2 regions of the Methylocystis heyeri genome follow, and region 1 is predicted to be linked to the other one. Evidence: predicted binding sites of a transcription regulator. Region 1 holds the regulator's gene; the other holds the start of a gene.
The links. Region 1 encodes LexA, which represses DNA repair genes until DNA is damaged. Its sites were predicted from a motif close to TGTTCNNNNTGTGTTCNG; they were not measured.
Positions count from the first base shown of each region.

Region 2: H2LOC_RS06335 (YifB family Mg chelatase-like AAA ATPase) is a predicted target of LexA. The motif match lies at 7,917-7,934, and genes of this name have one in related genera.

Region 1 is NZ_CP046052.1:1,074,552-1,084,767, forward strand. Features, by position in the region: gene H2LOC_RS04780 (alpha/beta fold hydrolase) at 1-286, shown strand, start outside; partial or broken gene H2LOC_RS22055 (hypothetical protein) at 459-665, shown strand; gene H2LOC_RS22060 (TonB family protein) at 1,195-1,419, shown strand; gene lexA (transcriptional repressor LexA) at 1,547-2,254, shown strand; gene H2LOC_RS04795 (ComEC/Rec2 family competence protein) at 2,461-4,689, opposite strand; gene gltX (glutamate--tRNA ligase) at 5,021-6,448, shown strand; gene gltA (citrate synthase) at 6,677-7,966, shown strand; gene H2LOC_RS04810 (class I SAM-dependent DNA methyltransferase) at 8,036-10,216, shown strand, end outside.
Region 2 is NZ_CP046052.1:1,415,051-1,425,266, reverse strand. Features, by position in the region: gene H2LOC_RS06385 (PAS domain-containing protein) at 1-1,369, shown strand, start outside; gene H2LOC_RS06380 (hypothetical protein) at 1,505-1,738, opposite strand; gene H2LOC_RS06375 (TIGR00282 family metallophosphoesterase) at 1,809-2,633, opposite strand; gene H2LOC_RS06370 (aminodeoxychorismate synthase component I) at 2,799-3,974, shown strand; gene H2LOC_RS06365 (aminotransferase class IV family protein) at 3,938-4,606, shown strand; gene H2LOC_RS06360 (hypothetical protein) at 4,698-4,928, opposite strand; gene H2LOC_RS06355 (AAA family ATPase) at 5,097-5,861, opposite strand; gene H2LOC_RS06350 (hypothetical protein) at 5,877-6,431, opposite strand; gene ccmA (heme ABC exporter ATP-binding protein CcmA) at 6,578-7,234, shown strand; gene ccmB (heme exporter protein CcmB) at 7,231-7,896, shown strand; gene H2LOC_RS06335 (YifB family Mg chelatase-like AAA ATPase) at 8,009-9,547, shown strand; gene H2LOC_RS06330 (ATP-binding protein) at 9,680-10,216, shown strand, end outside.

The sequences.
Region 1 (10,216 bases):
CAACGCCGCTTTCCGACAGATGGCGCGTTTTATCGACCTCGACTATCCGAGACGCTGGAAGACGCCCACCCTGCTGATCACCTGCGGCAGGGACGAGATCGTTTCGACCCCCGCGATAGAGCGCTTCGCCCAGAGGCTCGACATCGCGACGCTGGTCGACATACCCGGCGCCCGGCACGAGGCCATGATGGAGCGGGACGAGCTGAGAAGCCTGTTCTGGGCGGCCTTCGACGCCTTCGTTCCCGGTCACTTCGGCCAGGACGATCGGATCAGCCTGAAGGGTTGAGGGCCGGCGCGCGAGCCCGCCGGGATCGGAGCGAGCCGGCTCTCAAGCTAAACTGAAACATCAGCTATGAGATATAAGACTATGATTATAAAAAATATCTCTGTTGAAGTTAAAGTTCTTTCTTATCGGTCGTCGCGGTCCTGCGGAGCCGTCTAGCCGTGGCTTCTGAAAGCGACGCCCTCCAGCGCCTGATCGAACCGGCCCAGTTCGTGGAGCCGCCGCGCAGGCGCTTTGGCGCCATTCTGGGCGTCGTGCTTCTTTGCCACCTCGCCGTGCTGGCGGCGCTGGTCCTTCTCGACGCGATCCTCACGCCGCGCGACATGCAGGCCGTGGAGACTCCCGTCGAGGTGATCGTCGAGCCGCCGGCGCCGGAGCCCCCGCCCCCGCCCGAGGAGCAGCCGAAGCCGGAACCAAAGCCCGAGGAGCAGAAACCCGAGCCCAAGCAGTCCTCCTATTATGAAGAGCCCGCCACCGACGCGCCGCGGGCGCCGAACAAGGAGACCGTCGAGCGAAAGGCGCAGGACGCCGAGACCAGGGCCCAAAGCAAGGCGCCGCGCACCGCCCAGGCGGCGCAGAAGCCCGAGCCTCAAAAACAGACCAGCGAGACCGAGGAAGCGGCCAGAGAGGTCTCGGACAAGACCGCGGCCTTGAAAAACGCCGAGGACAGGCCCGACGCCGAAACGATCGAACAGGCCGACATCGACCAGCAGCGGCCGCCAGAAAACGAATCGACCGCCCAAACCCAGGCCGAGACCCGAAAGGGCGCAAAATCCCTGGCCGAGCAATTGACCGACCCAGACCCTGCCCCGCAATATATGTTCAGCGGCGCGGCCAAGGCCTCGCCGGTGTCGGGCGGCAAGGCCAACTCCACCTATCTTTCCATTCTGTGGGGCATGATCATGCCGGGCATGCATGTGCCCGAGCGGGTCACGACCAATCGTCTCAAGGGAAACGGGGTGGTCCTCTTCCGGGTCGACATCAAGGGCAATCTAACCGGGGTCTCCGTCTACAAATCCAGCGGCCTGCCCGATCTCGACGCCGCCGCCGTGGCGAGCGTTCGCCGCGCCGCGCCTTTCCCCCCGCCGCCGCGCGGCCTGATCGCGCCGATCAATTTTAACTATACCAGCAACTGAAGCGCGTTGCGGAACGCAGCAGGAACGTCTATGCTTGCGTTCATGATTTGTTTATGAGCGGCGGCCATAGTTCCGCCCGGCGGAGCCCGAAAATGGTCCGACTGCCGCTCCCGGGGGCAAAAAGCCGATGTTGACGCGAAAGCAGAGCGATCTCCTGCGTTTCATTAACGAACGCCTCAAAGAGACCGGCGTGCCTCCCTCCTTCGACGAGATGAAGGACGCGCTCGATCTGCGCTCCAAATCCGGCATCCATCGCCTGATCCTCGCACTCGAGGAGCGCGGTTTCATACGCCGCCTGCCCAACCGCGCCCGCGCCCTGGAGGTGCTCCGCCTTCCAGAGTCCTCCACTCCTTCGGCGCCGAACCGGGCGCGCAAATTCTCGCCCAATGTCATCGAGGGCAGCCTCGGCCGCGTGCGCCCTTTGCAGGAGCGCGAGGAGAACAACGAGAATCAGCAGGTTGCGATTCCGGTGATGGGACGCATCGCCGCCGGCACGCCGATTTCGGCGATCCAGTCGCGCAGCCACACCATCAGCCTGCCGCCCGATCTGCTTTCGAACGGCGAGCATTTCGCGCTCGAGGTGCGCGGCGACTCGATGATCGAGGCCGGCATCCTCGACGGCGATACGGTCGTCATCAAGAAACAGGACCAGGCCGAGAGCGGCGACATCGTCGTCGCGCTGATCGACGACGAGGAAGCGACGCTGAAGCGCCTGCGCAAGCGCGGGGCTTCGATTGCGCTGGAGGCGGCCAATCCGGCCTATGAGACCCGTATCTTCGGTCCTGACCGCGTGCGCATCCAGGGCAAGCTGATCAGCCTGGTGCGGCGTTATTGAGGTTTGGGGGTCCCGCCGAATGAAGGGAAGCACCATGGAACGTGGGGCTCCCCATCCCTCCCCCTTGCGGCGGGGAGGGTGGCCCGGCGGAGCCGGGTCGGGTGGGGGTTAAATAGTGTAAATTGCAGTGGAAATCGCCCCACCCCGCCGCTTCGCGGCGACCCTCCCCGTCACGTCAAGGGGGGATAACGCCCCGGGTAGACTCCCTACTCCTCGAAATCCGCTGCCTCCCCGTCTCCGCCCGCATTGGGCTCGGGCGGCGGCGTGAAAATCTTATGCCCCGGGGGCGGTTTGGACCATGGCCGATCCTCGCCGCGGCTTCGCCCCGTCGACCATTCGACCCCCGACGGCTTCAGGCGCAGGGCGACCGCGCCGGTTTCTTCGAGTTTCCGGCGGTCTATGACGACCGGCGCGTCGCACCCGGAAGGCGCATAGAGCGGCGTCACGACAATTGCGGCCTTGGCGCAATCTTCGATCAACGCAGCCCGCTTCTCGACGAGGACGACGAATCTACCGTCGATGGCGCGGGCGACGCAGCCGTAGCTGTCGCAGGAGACGCCGCCGCGGGCGTCACCCGGCGCGCGAGAATCGGCGTCGGCGCGCAGCCATTGCTCGGCCGCGAAGGCGCCGGGTTTTGATCCCAGCAGCGCAAGGCCGCCTTCCGGCAGACGCACGGCCGCTGATTCTCCGCTCGGCGCCACTGCGAGGTCGAACCCAGGGCCGCTGGAGGCGCCGAGGAGACCGAGCAGAGCGAGCGGCAATGCGAAGGCGCGCAGCGTCCAGCTGCGCCAGAGCACCATGAAGAGCATAGCGAGGGCGAGCAGGAAGATCGCCCAGGGCGCGAAGCTTTTCACCGGCAGGCTGGCGCCGGGCGCCGAGCCGATGAGTTTTGCGATGGCGACCACGAGGTCGATCCCGAGGCCGAGATAGCTCCACACCAGCCCGTCGAGGCCGAGCGGGTAGAGCGCCGCCCCGAGCAAAGCCGCCGGCACCGCGAAAAATTCGATGATCGCGAGCGTGAGCGGGTTTCCGACCAGCACATAGGGGCTGATCTCATGGAAGTCGTTGGCCATGAAGGAGGCGGTCGCGGAGGTGGCGCAGAAGGTGGCGAACAACGCGGCGCCGGGCCCGAGCAGCAGCCCGCGTTTGAGCCGGGCGAGCCAGTATTCCTGCGCAGGGCGCGGAGAAAGGACGGAGACGTCGCCGGCGCGCTCGCGGTCGAGATTGCGCACATCGGCTTTCGCCTCATAGACCGCGATCAGGGCGGCGACCGCAGCGAAGGAGAGCTGGAAGCTCGCGCCCAGCAATGCCTCGGGTTCGAACATCACCACGAAGAATGCGGCCCAGGCGAGGTTGCGCATCGAGAAGGCGGCGCGATCCAGCAGGACGGCGAGGAGCATCGCGAGGGTCATGACCAGGGCGCGCTCCGTGCCGACCCGCGAGCCGGTGAAGATGTCGTAGACCGCTGCGCCCACAATCGCGAGCGCCGCCGCCCATTTCTTGATCGGGTAGTGGAGCGCTAGCGTCTGCGACAGGGACAGGATGCGGCGCAGGCCGACGAAGAAAATTCCCGCGACGAGCGACATCTGGACGCCGGAAATGGTGACGATATGGAAAATGCCCGCGCGCCTGATCAGCTCTTTGGCGTTTTCGGAAAGGAAATCCCTCTTGCCCGTGACCATGGCGGCGGCGATGGCGCCGACGTCGCCCTCGAGGGCGTTGTAGACCCTCAGCGCCAGGGCGTTCCGCGCCCGGTCGATGGCGGCGCCGAAACGCAGCGAGACGGGCGCGGGGTCGGGCGGCGGCATGGTCTCGATGCGCCCTAATGCGCTGCCGACCGCGCCTATGCCCATGAAATATGCGTCCCGGGCGAAGTCGTAGGAGCCGGGCAGCGAGGCGTGAGCCGGCGGCAGCAGGCGCGCCTTGAGCGCGATGAAATCGCCCGCCTTGAAATCGGGTTCGCCCCGCGTCGTCAGACGGACGCGCGTAGGCGCCGCGTCGCCGGGCAGCCCCTCAGCACTGGCCACGCGCAGAACGAATCGCGCCCCGCCGCGGCGCAGATCGAGCTCCTCGACATAGCCGGTGAGCTGGCCGACGCCGGTGCGCGGGACGATGGGCGCGTCGACCCGAGCCGCGCGCCAGACCGCCGAGAAAAACCCGCCACAGACGCAGGCGAGCAGCAGGAGAGGAAGATGAAAGCGCGGATTGGCGCGGGTGCGCCAGGCGCCGAAGGCCAATAGAGCGAAAAGCGCCAGCGCGACGGGAAGCGAGGGTTCGTGCTCCGCTGCGAAATACAGAAGAGCGCCGGCGCCGGCTGCGACCGGAGTCCAGAGGAAAGGTCGGCGCAGGGCTGATTCTTTTTCATAGGCGGCGCTCAAGGCCGCTCGCAGACGCAGCGCCAGCGCGCCGAAGACCGGCCCGCGCCCCTGCCCCACGCGGCCCAGGGCCCCATGTCCAATTTTGGCGATCTGCTGCGTCAAACCAGCGATGGAGCCACCTGTAATCGCTGCGCCTTTCCCGGGGAAGGCCAATCCACGCCGAGATTAGGCTGCGCCCATCTGGAATCCAAGGGCTTTGGGCGCGCTCCGCAGGGCCGTCATGGCCGGGACAAGCCGGACAAACGGCGCCGCCTGGCTCAGCCGCTCGTTCGCTCTCGCCTTACGGGCGAGACCGGCTCGAAAAGCCGGCCGGCCCATGTTACAACGCGCCGCGCCGGCGAGAGCCGGCTTTTCCGCCGTTCTTCTCCCGGTCCAGTCTGGTTCCTAAATGTCGCAACAGGTCGTCACTCGTTTCGCTCCTTCCCCCACCGGCTTCCTCCACATCGGCGGGGCGCGCACGGCGCTCTTCAACTGGCTCTATGCGCGCAAGCGCGGCGGAAAAATGCTGCTGCGGATCGAGGACACCGACCGCGAACGTTCGACCAAAGAGGCGATGGAGGCGATCCTCGACGGCCTGCGCTGGCTCGGGCTCCATTGGGACGGCGAGGTGATCTATCAGTTCGCGCGGGCGCCGCGGCATCGCGAGGTCGCCGAGGAGCTGCTGGCCAAGGGCGCGGCCTATCGCTGCTGGGCTTCGGCGCAGGAGCTCGAGGAAATGCGCGAGAAAGCGCGGGCCGAAGGCCGGCCGCCGCGTTACGACGGCCGCTGGCGCGACCGCGATCCTTCCGAGGCGCCCGTGGGCGTCGCGCCCGTCATTCGCCTCAAGGCCCCGCGCGACGGCGAGACCGTGATCGAGGACGCGGTTCAGGGACGCGTGGTATTCCCCAACAAGGACATGGACGATTTCGTCCTGCTGCGCTCGGACGGCGCGCCGACCTATATGCTCGCCGTGGTGGTGGACGATCACGACATGGGCGTCACCCAGATCATCCGGGGCGACGACCATCTCACCAATGCGGCCCGGCAGAAGCTGATTTATGAAGCCCTCGGCTGGGAGACCCCCGCCTTCGCGCATATTCCGCTGATCCACGGGCCCGACGGCGCCAAGCTCTCGAAACGCCACGGCGCGCTCGGGGTCGACGCCTATCGCGAGATGGGCTACCTGCCGGCCGCCTTGAGAAATTACCTCGCGCGGCTGGGCTGGAGCCAGGGCGACAAGGAGTTCTTCACCGGCGACGAGCTGATCGAGGCTTTCGATCTCGCCCAGGTGCACCGCTCGCCCGCGCGCTTCGACTTCGTGAAGCTCGAGAACATGAACGGCCATTTCATGCGCGCCATGGACGACGCGGAGCTGTTTGCGGCCTTGATCGACACCCTGCCCTATCTCAAGGGCGGGCCCGAGATCGCGGCCAAGCTCGACGAGGGCAGGAAGGCGCAATTGCTCGCCGCCATGTCCGGCCTCAAGGCGCGCGCCAAAACCCTCAATGAGCTTCTCGACGGCGCCGGATTCCTCTTTGCGGCGCGCCCGCTCGCGATGGAGCCGAAAGCCGAGCAGATCCTCGCCCAGGGCGGCAGGGACCGGCTCGCCGCCCTCCACCCGCGCCTCGCCGCGCTCGGCGAGTGGTCGGCCGCAGCGACCGAGAGCGTCGTGCGGGAGACCGCCGAAGCCCTTTCGATCAAGCTCGGAGACCTCGCCCAGCCTTTGCGCGCGGCCCTCACCGGCCGCACCACTTCGCCCGGAATTTTCGAGGTCATGGAGATTTTGGGCCGCGAAGAAAGCCTCGCTCGCCTCGCCGATCAGGCCTCCGCGCAATAAATAGCGTTCCCAGCGGCGCATCGCGGGGCGGTCGGCTTCGGTTTCCTTCGGCCTTCACCGTCGCTTGACAAGCCGCGGCGTTGTTATAGCGTTTTGCGGTGCACAATTCGCCTGTCCGGCCGAACTGGAAGTAATTTCTTCCACATGCGGCGCCCCCGCGCAGAAAAAGCGCTTTCGGGGACCGCATCAGCGAAGGCCCGGACGGCTGAGTTCAAGGAAGGTGGAGCGATGACCGAGTCCAAGGGATCAATTACAGTCGACGGAAAGTCGGTCGAACTCCCCATCAAGCACGGCTCGGTCGGGCCGGACGTGATCGACATTCGTTCGCTGTACAGCGTGACGGGGATGTTCACCTATGACCCCGGCTTCACCTCGACCGCGAGCTGCGAATCGAAGATCACCTATATCGACGGCGACGCCGGGGTGCTGCTCTATCGCGGCTATCCGATCCAGCAGCTCGCCGAGCACGGCGACTTCCTCGAGACCTGCTATCTGCTGCTTTACGGCGAGCTCCCCACCGGGGCCCAGAAGGCCGATTTCGACTACCGCATCACGCGCCACACCATGGTGCATGAGCAGATGGCGAAGTTCTTCCAGGGATTCCGCCGCGACGCCCATCCGATGGCGGTCATGGTGGCGGCGGTGGGCGCGCTCTCGGCCTTCTATCACGACTCGACCAACATCGCCGATCCGACCCAGCGGCTGGTCGCTTCGACGCGCATGATCGCCAAGATCCCCACGCTGGCGGCGATGGCCTATAAATATTCCATCGGCCAGCCTTTCGTTTATCCCAAGAACGACCTCGACTACACCTCCAACTTCCTGCGCATGTGCTTTGCGGTTCCCTGCGAGGACTACAAGGTCAACCCCGTGCTGGCGCGGGCGCTGGACCGCATCTTCATCCTGCATGCGGACCACGAGCAGAACGCCTCGACCTCGACGGTGCGTCTGTCCGGCTCTTCGGGCGCAAACCCCTTCGCCTGCATCGCCGCCGGCATTGCGTCGCTGTGGGGGCCGGCCCATGGCGGCGCCAACGAGGCGGTGCTGAAAATGCTCGAGGAGATCGGGACGCCCGAGCGCATCCCGCATTACATCGCCCGGGCCAAGGACAAGGACGACCCCTTCCGCCTGATGGGCTTCGGGCACCGGGTCTATAAGAACTACGATCCGCGCGCCAAGATCATGCAGACGACGACGCGCGAGGTGCTGAGCGAGCTCGGCGTGAAGGACGTGCTGCTGGACGTCGCCCTGGAGCTGGAGCGCATCGCGCTGCACGACGACTACTTCATCGAGAAAAAACTCTATCCCAACATCGACTTCTATTCGGGCATCACGCTCAAGGCGATGAACTTCCCCACCGCTATGTTCACGGTGCTTTTCGCCGTGGCGCGCACCGTGGGCTGGATCGCGCAGTGGAAGGAGATGATCGAGGACCCGGGCTCCAAGATCGGCCGCCCGCGCCAGCTCTACACCGGCGCGCCGCAGCGGGAATATGTTCCGATCACAAAGCGGGCGTGAGGCGCAACGCCACTCCCGGACGGCCGCGGAAGGGGATAAAGTCGGATTTTCGATTCCAACCCCCTCCGCATGACCCCGCAAGATTTCATCCGCAAATGGAAGACCCACGCGCTGACCGAAAGGGCCTCGGCGCAGGAGCATTTTATCGACCTGTGCCGGCTCGTGGGTCATCCCACCCCGGCCGAAGACGACCCCCAGGGCGATCATTTCACTTTCGAGAAAGGGGCCTCGATCGTCGGGGGCGGCGACGGCTGGGCGGACGTCTGGAAGAAGGGCTATTTCGCCTGGGAGTATAAAAAGCGGCGGCGCAATCTCGACGAGGCGATGACGCAGCTCACGCGCTACGCTGCGGCGCTGGAGCACCCGCCGCTTCTGGTCGTTTGCGACACGATCCGTTTCCAGATCCTGACCACCTGGACCAATCTGGAGACCAAGAAATACTCCTTCGAGCTCGAAGACCTCACGGACCCGGAAAAGCTCAAGATCCTCCACGCGGTCTTTCACGATCCCGAGGCGCTGAAACCCACGCGCACGCGGGCGATGATCACCGCCGATGCTGCGAAGAAATTCCAGACGATTTCCGACGCGCTGCAAAGCCGCAACCCCGACCGCGAGGCGGTGGCGCATTTCGTCAATCAACTCGTGTTCTGCTTCTTCGCCGACAGCGTTAAGCTGCTGCCCGAAGGGCTTTTGAAGAAACTGCTCCAGACGGCCGAGAAGCGTCCGCACAAATCCCGGGAATATCTGCAAAAGCTGTTCGATCAGATGAAGGACGGCGGGGAGTTCGACCTCACCGAAATCGCCTGGTTCAACGGCGGCCTGTTCGACGGACGCGCGCCGCTCGCGCTGGAGCACGTCGAGATCGGCCTGCTTTTCGCGTTGACTAGCCTCGACTGGAGCCTGATCGACCCCACTATTTTCGGCACGCTGTTCGAGCGCTTTCTCGACCCCGACAAGCGCGCGCAGATCGGCGCGCATTACACCGACCCCGACAAGATCATGATGATCGTGGAGCCGGTGGTGCTGCGGCCTCTGCGGGCGCGCTGGCGCGATGCTTTCGGCAGGATCGGGGAAATCATGCGGCCGGCGGGAGAAGCCGGAGCGGCGGGCCGCAAGGGCCAGAAGGATCAGGACAGGAAAATCGCCGCCGCCCGCGCCAGGGCGGAAGGCTTGCGGGACGAGTTCATCGACGGACTGACGAGGCTGCGCATCCTCGATCCGGCCTGCGGCTCGGGGAATTTTCTCTATCTCGCCCTTCAGGGCGTGAAGGATATCGAATATTGCGCCATCAACGATTGCGAGACGCTGGGCCTTGGTCGTCCGGTCACGCGGGTCGGGCCGGAGATATTGCTCGGCATCGAGATAAACCCTTTCGCGGCCGAGCTGGCGCGGACGACCATCTGGATCGGCGACATCCAATGGTCGATCAAGAACGCGATCTACTCGCGGCCGACGCCGATCCTGCGCAAGCTCGATTCGATCGAACAGCGCGACGCCGTGCTGAACGCGGATGGAAGCGAGGCCCAATGGCCCGAGACGGATTTCATCATCGGCAATCCGCCGTTTTTGGGCGGGAAAAAGCTGCGCGCTGGGCTCGGCCACGATTATGTGGAAAGACTGTTCGCCGCCTATGACGGGCGCGTGCCGGCCGAGGCCGATCTCGTCTGCTACTGGTTTTCGAAAGCCTGGGAGGCGGTCGGCGCCGCCCGCGCCAAAGCTGTGGGACTGGTCGCGACCAACTCCATTCGCGGCGGCGCCAACCGGCGCGTGCTGGAGCCCATCGCGCAGGCCAACGCCATTTTCGAGGCCTGGAGTGACGAGCCCTGGACCATCGACGGCGCCGCGGTGCGGGTCAGCCTCGTGTGTTTTGGCGCGACGGAAGAAGAGAGGCGGCTGGATGGCCAGCCGTCAGCGGCTATAAATGCCGATCTTTCCGGCCGGTCCTCGGACGTCACGCTGGCGCAGCGCCTGAAGGAAAATGAAGGCGTCGCCTTCATGGGCGACACCAAGGGCGGCGCCTTCGACATCCCCGGCGAATTGGCGCGGGAATGGCTGCGAGCGCCGCTCAACCCCAACGGCAGGCCCAACAGCGAAGTGCTGAGGCCTTGGGTCAACGGTCTCGATGTGACGCGCCGTCCGCGCGACATGTGGATCATCGACTTCGGCTGGGAAATGAGCGAAGATGAAGCGGCGATGTATGAGGCGCCCTTCGCCTATGTGCTGGAGCATGTGAAGCCTGAGCGCGACAAG
Region 2 (10,216 bases), 340 kb from region 1:
CATGACGAGCCCCGAGCCGCCGCCTATAGTCGTGCTTCAGGACGGCAGGCCGCTCGTCACCGAAGAATTGCCGATGCAGCGGGCGGTCAGGGGCGAGACCGTCGACGGCCAGATCATCGACGTGAAAACCAGAGACCGGATAGTGACCGTCCTCGTCAAGGCGACGCCTCTCTTCGACGAAGCGAGGCGACCGCGCGGGGCGATCGGCGCATTTTTGGACATCACCCCCCTCAAGCAGGCGGAACAGGCTCTTCGGGAGGCGGACCGACGCAAGGACAGGTTTCTCGCCACCCTCGCCCATGAGCTGCGCAACCCTCTCGCGCCGATCTACAACGCGATTCACGTTCTCGGCAGGAGACACGGAGGCGTCGGCGATCCCGACGCCGAACTGCTCGACGTCATGCGGCGCCAGGTCGAGCATCTGGTGAGGCTGGTGGACGACCTGCTCGAGATCTCCCGCATCAGCCGGGGCAAAATCGAGCTGCGCCGCGAGGCCGTCGACATGTCGGCGACATTGCGCGATGCGCTCGAAACCTGCCGGCCGCTGATCGAAAAGAAAGGCCACGCCGTCGCGATCGGCGGCCTCTCCGAACCGCTCGGCGTTTATGGCGATCCGGCGCGTCTGGTGCAGATCATGGCCAATGTCCTCGGCAACGCCGCGAAATACACCCGTCCCGGCGGGCGCATCGCCGTCGAACTCGGCCGAGAGGAGGGTTCGGCGATTTTTCGTGTCCGCGACAGCGGTGTTGGCATCGCCCCCGACATGCTCGGGAGCGTGTTCGAACTCTTCGCGCAGATCGACAATGGCGCAGATTGCGCCGAAGGAGGCCTCGGCATCGGCCTCGCCCTGGTTCGAGATCTCGTCGATCTCCACGGCGGCTCGGTCCAGGCCCACAGCGACGGTCCGGGAAAGGGAAGCGAATTCACGGTTCGCCTGCCGCTCTGCGGAGGATCGCCGGTTCCGGAAGCCGCCGCGGACGATGACGTCGCTTCTCTCGCTCGCCCGCAGCGCGTGCTCGTCATCGACGACGAACCCGACGTCGGCGACAGTCTCGGCCTTCTGCTCGAAAGCCTGGGAGCGGCCGTCTGCGTGGCTTACGACGGCCCGTCGGGGGTCGCGGCGGTGCGCGAATTCAAGCCCAGAATCGTTTTCATCGATCTCGGAATGCCGGCCATGGATGGTTTCGAAACCGCGCGCCGCATCCGCGAGGGCCATCCCGGCGGGCGCTACACGCTCGTCGCCGTAACCGGCTGGGGGCAGGCGGAAGACCGCATCCGCACCCGAATGGCGGGTTTCGACGTGCATCTGACCAAGCCGGCGTCGACGCGCGAAATCCGGGCGCTTCTGCAGGAGGCGGATTCGATTTGAGCGCGGTCTGGAGTGTTTGTTTCGACGCGTTTCCCACGCCGAACCGGCGTCCACTTCGGCTGGAAACGCTTTAGAGTCTTTATTTAATCGTGTTTTCTTCACGCGAACCGGTATCCACTTCGCTCGAAAACACTCTTAGCCCTCCAGCGCGACCTCGAGGCCGATGGGTTCGCCCTTGTGGATTTTTCCGGTGATCTGCCGGGCGACGCTGAGGACGCGATAGACGGACTCGCCAATGGCGACGCGGCGGCCGACGATTTCCGGAGCTTCCCCGGACATGGGGAAAGGCGCGCAGACGGCGATCATTTCGCGGCCCTTATATCCATATGGATAAAAGGCTTCGATGTCGTGAATGGTTTCGTCCGGCATGGCTGCTCCTGCTCTCCTCAAAAGATAGACCTTTCCGATCCGCGGCGAGAAGCCTTTCCTGCCGCTCCGCTCAGGGCGCGCCCCAGAATTCGGGCCAGGCCTGGGACAGCCTGCCGCCGAGTCGCACCGGCGCGATCTTCTGCGCGAGGCCAGATCCGCCGATCTCGACAGCGACGCCGCAGAGCGTGGCTTCGCCCTGCGCCGGCTCGTAGCGGGCGCCGGGCGTCTTGCGGATGAAGCGCCGCAGCGGCTCCTCCTTGTCCATGCCGATCACGGAATCATAGTCCCCGGTCATGCCGGCGTCCGAAATATAGCCGGCGCCGTGGGGCAGGATCTGGCAGTCGGCGGTCGGGACATGGGTGTGGGTTCCGGCGACGAGCGAAGCCTTGCCGTCGACGAAATGCGCCATCGCCATTTTTTCGCTGGTGGTTTCGGCGTGCATGTCGATCATCGCCGCGTCGCAGGCGACCCCGAGCGGGCAGGCGGCGAGCTCCCGCTCGATGGCGGCGAAGGGATCGTCGAGCTGATCCATGAACACCCGGCCCTGGACATTGACGACCAGCACCTGCTGGCCGCGGGCGGCCGCGAAAAGATTGGCCCCGCGTCCCGGCGTGCCCGGCGGATAATTGACCGGCCGCAACAGGCGCGGCTGGCGTTCGATGAAGACCAGGGCTTCCCGCTGGTCGAAGGCGTGATTGCCGAGCGTCACGCAATCGGCTCCCGCCTGCAGCATTTCCTCGCAGATGGCCTCGGTGATGCCGAAGCCGCCGGCGGCGTTTTCGCCGTTGACGATGACGAAATCCAGCGCCCAGGACTCGCGCAGGCGCGGCAGGCGCGATTGCACGGCGGCGCGGCCGGCGCGGCCGACGACATCGCCGATGAACAGCAGGCGCAAGGGGGAGGCGGTCTCTTGGCTCATCTCTTCTCCAGAACTCATCCCAGCCCATAGCGCGCGGCGGCCTCCGGGGCAATTTTGCGGCCCGGGGATTGCTCATCGGTGCGTCATTCCTTAGGTGAAGCAGCTGCTGTAATCCAAAGGCAAATATGGGCGCCGCCTTAAATGACTAACGCCGTAGGCCTCTCCGGCCCTTCCGCCCAAAATACGGGCGCCTCGATCGATCGACCTTTCGTGCTGTTTGAAGACGGGCGCGACGAGGGGCGTTCCCTGTTGTTCGACGCGCCCGAGGAGATCATCGTCGCGCGCAGCGCAGCGGAGGTCGCGGAAGCGTTCTCGCGCATGGAGGCGGCCTCGCGGAGGGGACTGCATCTCGCCGGTTACGCCAGCTACGAACTCGGCTACGCCTTGGAGCCCAGGTTCCGGGCTCAGGCGACGCCTGCCTCGCCGACGCCGCTGCTGCTGTTCGGGGCCTTCAAAGCGCCGAAGCCCTACGTCCCGCCCGCCGGCGAGGAGGAGCCTGCGCAGATTGCGCTCCAGCCGGCCTGGAGCCGCGAGGAATACGCCGAGCGCTTCCAGAAATGCCGCGATTACATCTTCGCCGGCGATGTCTATCAGATCAATCTGACATTCCCGCTCTATGGCCGCTTCGACGGGGATCCGATGGCGCTCTATCGCGGGCTCCGCAAGCGTCAGCCGGTCGCCTATGGCGGCGTCGTGGCGCTCGGCGAGGAAACCGTCGTTTCGCTTTCGCCGGAAGTTTTCTTCGAGGCCAGGGGCCGCGACATCCGCGCCCGGCCGATGAAGGGCACCGCGCAGCGCGGCTTCATGCCGCTCGAGGACATGGCGCGGGCCAAATATCTCACCGAGGACGAGAAATCCCGGGCCGAAAACCTGATGATCGTCGACCTGCTGCGCAATGATCTCTCGCGCCTCGCAGAGGTCGGCTCGGTCAAGGTGGCGGATCTCTTTACGGTCCACACCTATCCGACCCTCCACCAGATGACCTCCGGCATCGAGGCGCGGCTGCGCGAGGGCGTGACGCTCAAAGACCTGTTCACCGGGCTTTTTCCCTGCGGCTCGGTCACCGGCGCGCCCAAAATACGAGCGATGGAGATCATCCGCGATCTCGAATGCGCGCCCCGCGGCGTCTACTGCGGCTCGCTCGGCGTCATCGCGCCCGACGGCGAAATCAGCTTCAATGTCGCGATCCGGACACTGACCATTTTCCCCGACCACAGCCTCGTCTGCAACGTCGGCTCGGCCGTGGTGGCGGATTCGAGGCCCCGCGAAGAGTATGACGAATGTCTGATCAAGGCGCGGTTCCTGACGGGGGCGTGAGCGGTTTCGGCCTCATCGAGACTCTCCTTTGGACGCCATCCGACGGCTTTTTCCTGCTCGACCTGCATCTCGGGCGGCTCGGCGATTCCGCGCGCAGGCTCGGGTTTTCGTTTGATCGGGCCGCTGCCCTGGCCGCGCTGATCGCGGCTGTCGAGGGTTTCTCCCAAGGCGCCGCCACTCCGCCCCAAGCCTTGCGCGTCCGCCTCGTGCTGCAGCAGGGCGGAGCGCTCGAGGTCGGCGCTGTCGCGATCGAGCCGGTTCCGCCGCAGACGGTCTGGCGGGTCGCCGTAGCAAGGGCCCGATTCGATTCGGGCCAGCCGCTCCTGGGCCACAAGACCACCCGGCGGGAGCTTTACGAGAGCGAGCTCGCCGCCTCCGGCGCCGACGAGGTTTTGTTCCTCAACGAGCGCGACGAGGTTTGCGAGGGCGCCCGCGCCAATGTCTTTCTGGAGCGGGGCGGGAAGCTGCTGACCCCGCCGCTTTCCTGCGGCCTGTTGCCGGGCACGCTGCGCGCCAATCTGCTCCGCGAGGGCAGGGCGAAGGAGGCGGTCCTGCGCCTTTCGGATTTCGAAGGCGCGGATTTCTTTATGGGCAATTCGGTGCGCGGGCTGGTGAGAGCAAGGCTCTATTAGAGCGTTTCCAGCCGAAGTGGATGCGTCCGCTCCCGAAAGTAGTCGGCGATTCGAGCGATATTCTCTACCGCACGAGGCGTGAATCGCAGCTTCACGCCTCAAATCGACCGAAGGCGGCGGCGACCTCTGCATCGGTAGCAAATTGACGCTGTTGGGCTTGCGCCAGCCCTTCGAGAACCTCGGCTAGATGCCCAAGGTCGATGTCCTCTGGCTCGCCTTCGCCTGTCTTTGCAAGCGCGAGCATGGCGCGGGCGATTTCGTCCTGCGCGGCCAATGGAAGAGAACGCACGGTCTCAAGAGCTCGGTCGAGCAGCTTTGTCATGCAAGAAATCTAGAACTTCCGAATGCAAAAAGAAAGGGGATGCTACCCGCGCAAGGAAAGATGTGCGGCCTTGCCTGTGCAGCGAGCTTTTCATTCTCCTGAATCCTTGCCAACGCCCGCCTACGCGAGGGTGGGAGCAGAGACGCTCTCGGAGCTCGGGCGCGGGCCTCAAATTTCAATCATCGTCTCCACAAAGCCCTCCGGATCGGCGCAGAATTCCTTGAGCAGCTTGAAATGGGAGGTCTCTCGCAGAGTGATGGGCGCGAGTTCGCGGCCGTTGAGGCCGACCAGCGCCGCGCCTCTATGCGCCATCAGCAGGGGAGAATGGGTCGCGAGGATCACCTGGCAGACGCCGGAATCCTCCATGCGGCGCAGGAGCTTGAGAAATGCGATCTGGCGTTCGGGCGACAGCGCCGATTCCGGTTCGTCCCAGATGTAAATGCCTTGTCGCTGACAACGCTCCTCGAAGAAACGCAAAAAGCCCTCGCCGTGCGAATGCGACAGGAAGTCCGGCGGCATGGCGCCCACGTCCAGCGCCGCGATGTCCAGATAACGCGCCACCGCATAGAAGCTTTCGGCGCGGAAGAACCAGCCGGTAGTGATTTTCGGCAACCAGCTCGCGCGCAATGCGTTCGCAAGCCTGCCGCCTTGCTTCTCTATGGCGCGAGAATGATCGACCGGCATATAGCCCTTGCCGCCGCCGGCGTCGTCATAGCCCGCCAGGGCGGCGATTCCTTCCAGCAGCGTCGATTTGCCGGTTCCGTTTTCGCCGACGATGATCGTCACCGGTCGGTCGAAGAAGAGTTCGAAATCCTTGCCGCGGAACAGCGGGAGGCAGAAGGGATAGGCGTTTTCGTCGGCGACGCGCTCGGGTTCGAGCCAGATGCGCTTGAGGTAGGGGGCTTTCAGCCCGATGTCACGCCGCCGCCGCACGGAGCCCTCTTTGGATCATGAGAACGCGCCTCTTATATTTTCAGCGAGGGAAAACGCATTGTCGGACCATCCGAGGTAACTGACATCAAGTGTTTCTCCCCCGAATATGCAACGAATAGTATCTGTCCAGAGCGATGGTCCATTCAGGTAAATAAGCTCGCAGTCTAGTCTTATCAGGGCTTTGGTGCTGGTAATGCGACCCCTGAACAGATTGATTGTAATACCGGCACGCCCGGAAGCGATAGCATCTAAAATTTCTGCGCATCTGTATATCGTCACAACACCCGGCTCTACAAATGCTCCAACGCGATCGGGGGTCTCATTGGTGTATTCGTCCAGCGTAATCTGATGTGCTCTAGCGTGCAGTCGACGCCAATTTTCTATGGTAAACCCGATGGATTCTTCAGTAACAATTATCTCGACCATAATTTGTTCAATGGACGGCGGTTCGATTTCGATCGATAAATACTGTCCATAGTCTTGGTCGAAACGTTCGGAGCAGGCGACACGAATCCCCGTTTGCGTGAACTGTTGCGCCCAGTTGAAGCAGAGTTCCGCCAGATGATTCATTGCAGCGCGCGTGGCCTCTGGAAGCACTCGTACGAGCGAGAGCGGATGTTGGGCGCGCGCCAAAGATAAAATGGATCGGCGTCGCAGCGCAACTCGTCTGATCGCCCCCACTGGCGCATTTCACTTCAAGCCTTTATGGCTTGGCCATGCCCGGCTTCCATAGACCTCACGCGGATTTCCATTCTCCCCTGCATCTGAAGGTCGAGCGGCTCTGTGTCGAGCGTGGCGGCCGGACGGTGCTGCGGGACATTTCCTTTGCGCTTTCGGGCGGAGAAACCCTGGTCGTGACCGGCCGCAACGGCGTCGGCAAATCGACCCTGCTGCGGGCGCTCGCGGGGCTGCTTCCGCTCCTTTCCGGAGCCGCCGTCCTCGAAGGCGCGGGCGAAGCCGAGTTTTCCGCGCAGGCTCATTATCTCGCCCATGCCGACGCTCTGAAGGCGCCTTTGACCGTGCTGGAGAATCTGGAATTCTGGGCGCGCTATCTCGACGCCGGCCATCCGGCTCAGAGCCTTTCGCCTTCCGCCGCGCTGGAGGCTGTCGGTCTGCCGCATGTCGCGCAGGCGCCGGTCGGCATATTGTCGGCGGGCCAGAAGCGCCGCGTCGCGCTGGCGCGCCTGTTGGTCGCCCATCGGCCGGTGTGGCTGCTGGACGAGCCGATGACCGCGCTCGACGCCGCCTCGCGCCGGCGCTTCGCCAAGGCGATGCAGGACCATTGCGCCCTCGGCGGAATCATCGTCGCCGCGACCCATGAGCCGCTGGGGATCGAGGAGGCGCGCTCCATGCCGCTGGGAGCCATGTCATGAGTTCGGAACTGAGCGCGCTTTTCATTCGGGAGCTGCGCATCGCCCGGCGCATCGGCGGTTCGGGCTCGATGGGCGTGGCGTTCTTCCTCACCCTCGTCGCCATCACGCCTTTCGCGGTGGGGCCTGATCCCAATCTGCTCGCCCGCATAGGGCCCGCCATGCTGTGGATTTCAGCGCTGCTCGCCAGCCTGCTCGGCCTCGACCGGCTGTTCCAGGCCGACGCCGAAGACGGCTCGCTAGATCTCCTGCATCTTTCGCAGGTTCCGCTGGAGCTTGCGGTGCTGGTCAAATGCGCGGCCCATTGGGCGACCGCGGGGCTTCCGCTGGTTCTCGCCGCGCCCTTGCTCGGCCTGATGCTGCAGCAGGACGGCGCCGCCCTGCTGGGCGTGGTGGCGAGCCTCGCCGTGGGCTCGCCGGCGCTGACTCTGATCGGCTCCATCGGGGCCGCAGCCACCGTCACCGTGCGACGCGGCGGGCTGCTGATGGCGCTTCTGGTCTTGCCGCTCGCCATTCCGGTTTTGATCTTCGGGGTCTCCGCCGCCAACGCCGCCGCGGGCGGAACCGTGCCCTTCCTCACCCCCTTCGCCATTCTCGGCGCGATCACCCTCGTCGCGCTGGCGCTTTGCCCCTTCGCCGCGGCGGCCGCGCTGCGCCAGCTGTAGGAAAGACTTCGGATCGGGTTTGTTCGCATATTGTTCTTGCGGGAGACTTTTGCCCGGGCTAAGTTTCATGCGCCGATTTCGTTGTTTTTCTTTGCTTGCTGGAGCGCGCGTCATGGTCGTCAGGGTCGCAACCGTCGCTTTCGAGGGGATCGAGGCCAAACCCGTCGACGTCCAGGTGCAGATCGCCAACGGCAATGTCGTTTTCACTCTGGTGGGGCTCGCCGACAAAGCGGTGGCCGAATCGCGCGAGCGGGTGAGGGCGGCGCTCGTCGCGGCCGGGCTCGCCCTGCCGGCAAAACGGATCACGGTGAATCTCGCGCCCGCCGACATGCCGAAAGAGGGAAGCCATTACGACCTGCCCATCGCGCTGGGCGTGATGGCCGCGATCGGCGCCATTCCCGCCGACGCGCTCGAAGGGTTCACGGTTCTGGGGGAATTGGCGCTCGACGGAACCCTGACCCCGGTCGCGGGCGTTCTGCCGGCCGCCGTCGCCGCCAATATGCGCAATCACGGCCTCATCTGCCCGGCCGCCTGCGGGCCGGAGGCCGCCTGGGCGTCCGGGGATATGGAAGTCATCGCGCCGCGGTCGCTGGTCCAGCTCGTCAATCATTTCAAGGGAACGCAAGTCCTGTCGAGGCCGACGCCGGCGGTGAGGCCGCCCGCGCTGGACATGCCCGATCTCGCCGACGTGAAGGGTCAGGAGAGCGCCAAGCGCGCCTTGGAGATCGCGGCGGCGGGCGGACACAATCTGCTGATGAACGGCCCGCCCGGCGCCGGCAAATCCATGCTGGCGGCGAGGCTGCCCTCGATCCTGCCGCCGCTCACGCCGCAGGAGCTGCTGGAAGTCTCCATGATTCACTCCGTCGCAGGGCAGATCGCGGGCGGCGAGCTGACCGACCGACGTCCCTTCCGCGCGCCGCACCACTCCGCCTCCATGCCGGCCCTGGTCGGCGGCGGCGCCCATGCGAGGCCCGGAGAAATATCGCTCGCCCACAACGGCGTACTGTTCCTCGACGAGCTGCCCGAGTTCAACACCCAGGCGCTCGACAGTCTTCGTCAGCCTCTGGAGACCGGGGAGGTGGCCATCGTCCGCGCCAATCACCGCGCGATCTACCCGGCGCGCTTCCAGCTCGTGGCCGCGATGAACCCCTGTCGCTGCGGCCATGCGCTCGATCCGGGCTTCGCCTGCAAGCGCCAGCCCAACGAGCGTTGCGCGGCCCAATATCAGGCGCGGCTTTCGGGACCGCTGCTCGACCGCTTCGATCTCCAGATCGAAGTCGCCGCAGTGACCGCCGCCGATCTGGTTCTGCCGCCTCCGGCGGAAGGCTCGCGGGAGGTCGCGGCGCGGGTCGCCGCGGCGCGGGAAATCCAGCGCGCGCGCTACGCCTCCCTCGGGCGGGAGAACGTCACGACCAACGCGGCCGCCCCGGCCAATGTCATCGAGAGCGTCGCAAGGCTCGACGCCGGCGGAACGGCCCTGATCAGAGACGCCTCGGAGCGCTTCGGCCTCACCGCGCGAGGCTTCCACCGCGTGCTCAAGCTCGCGCGCACAATCGCCGATCTCGAAGCGAGCGAGGCGGTTTCCCGCCCGCATCTCGCCGAGGCCCTCGCTTATCGCTCCGGCCTCACGGGAATGCGGCGGGCCGCGTAATCGAGCGATCCTGACCGGGAGCGGACGGCGCTTGGGCGAACCGCGGTCGCGTGGGACGCGGATCCGCAGCGCGCGGACGAATTTTTAACGGCGTCGATCTAGACCCGTTTCTCCTCGCAGGGATATGGCGTCATGTCGTCGAGCGCGTTGCTGATCGCTCTTCTCGTCTTTGGGCTCGTCCTGGCGGCCGCAGGCCTCGGGGCGGCTTTATCCGCGTTCCGCAAGCGCCGGCACGCCATGGAGGCGGAAATCGAGACCCTGCGCGACGAGATATGGGAGCTGCGCGCGGCGTCGGCGGCGCGCGACAAGGCCGAAGCCGCGAGCCGGGCGAAGTCCCGCTTTCTCGCCACGGTCAGCCATGAAATCCGCACCCCCCTGAACGGGATTCTCGGCCTGGCGCAATTGCTGTCGATGACGCAGCTGGAGGCCGAGCAGGCGAGCTATGTCGAGGCGATCGGGGATTGCTCGCGCGCGCTGGCGCGGCTGATCGACGACATATTGGATTTTTCCAAAATCGAGGCGGGCAAGCTGGAGCTGCGAATCGAACCCTTCGGCCTTACGCAGCTCGTCGAGAGCGTGGTCGAGCTGCTTGCTCCCCGGGCCCACGGAAAGAACCTGGAGATCTCCAGCTTCGTTTCGGCCGATGCGCCGGAGCGCATTTTGGGCGAT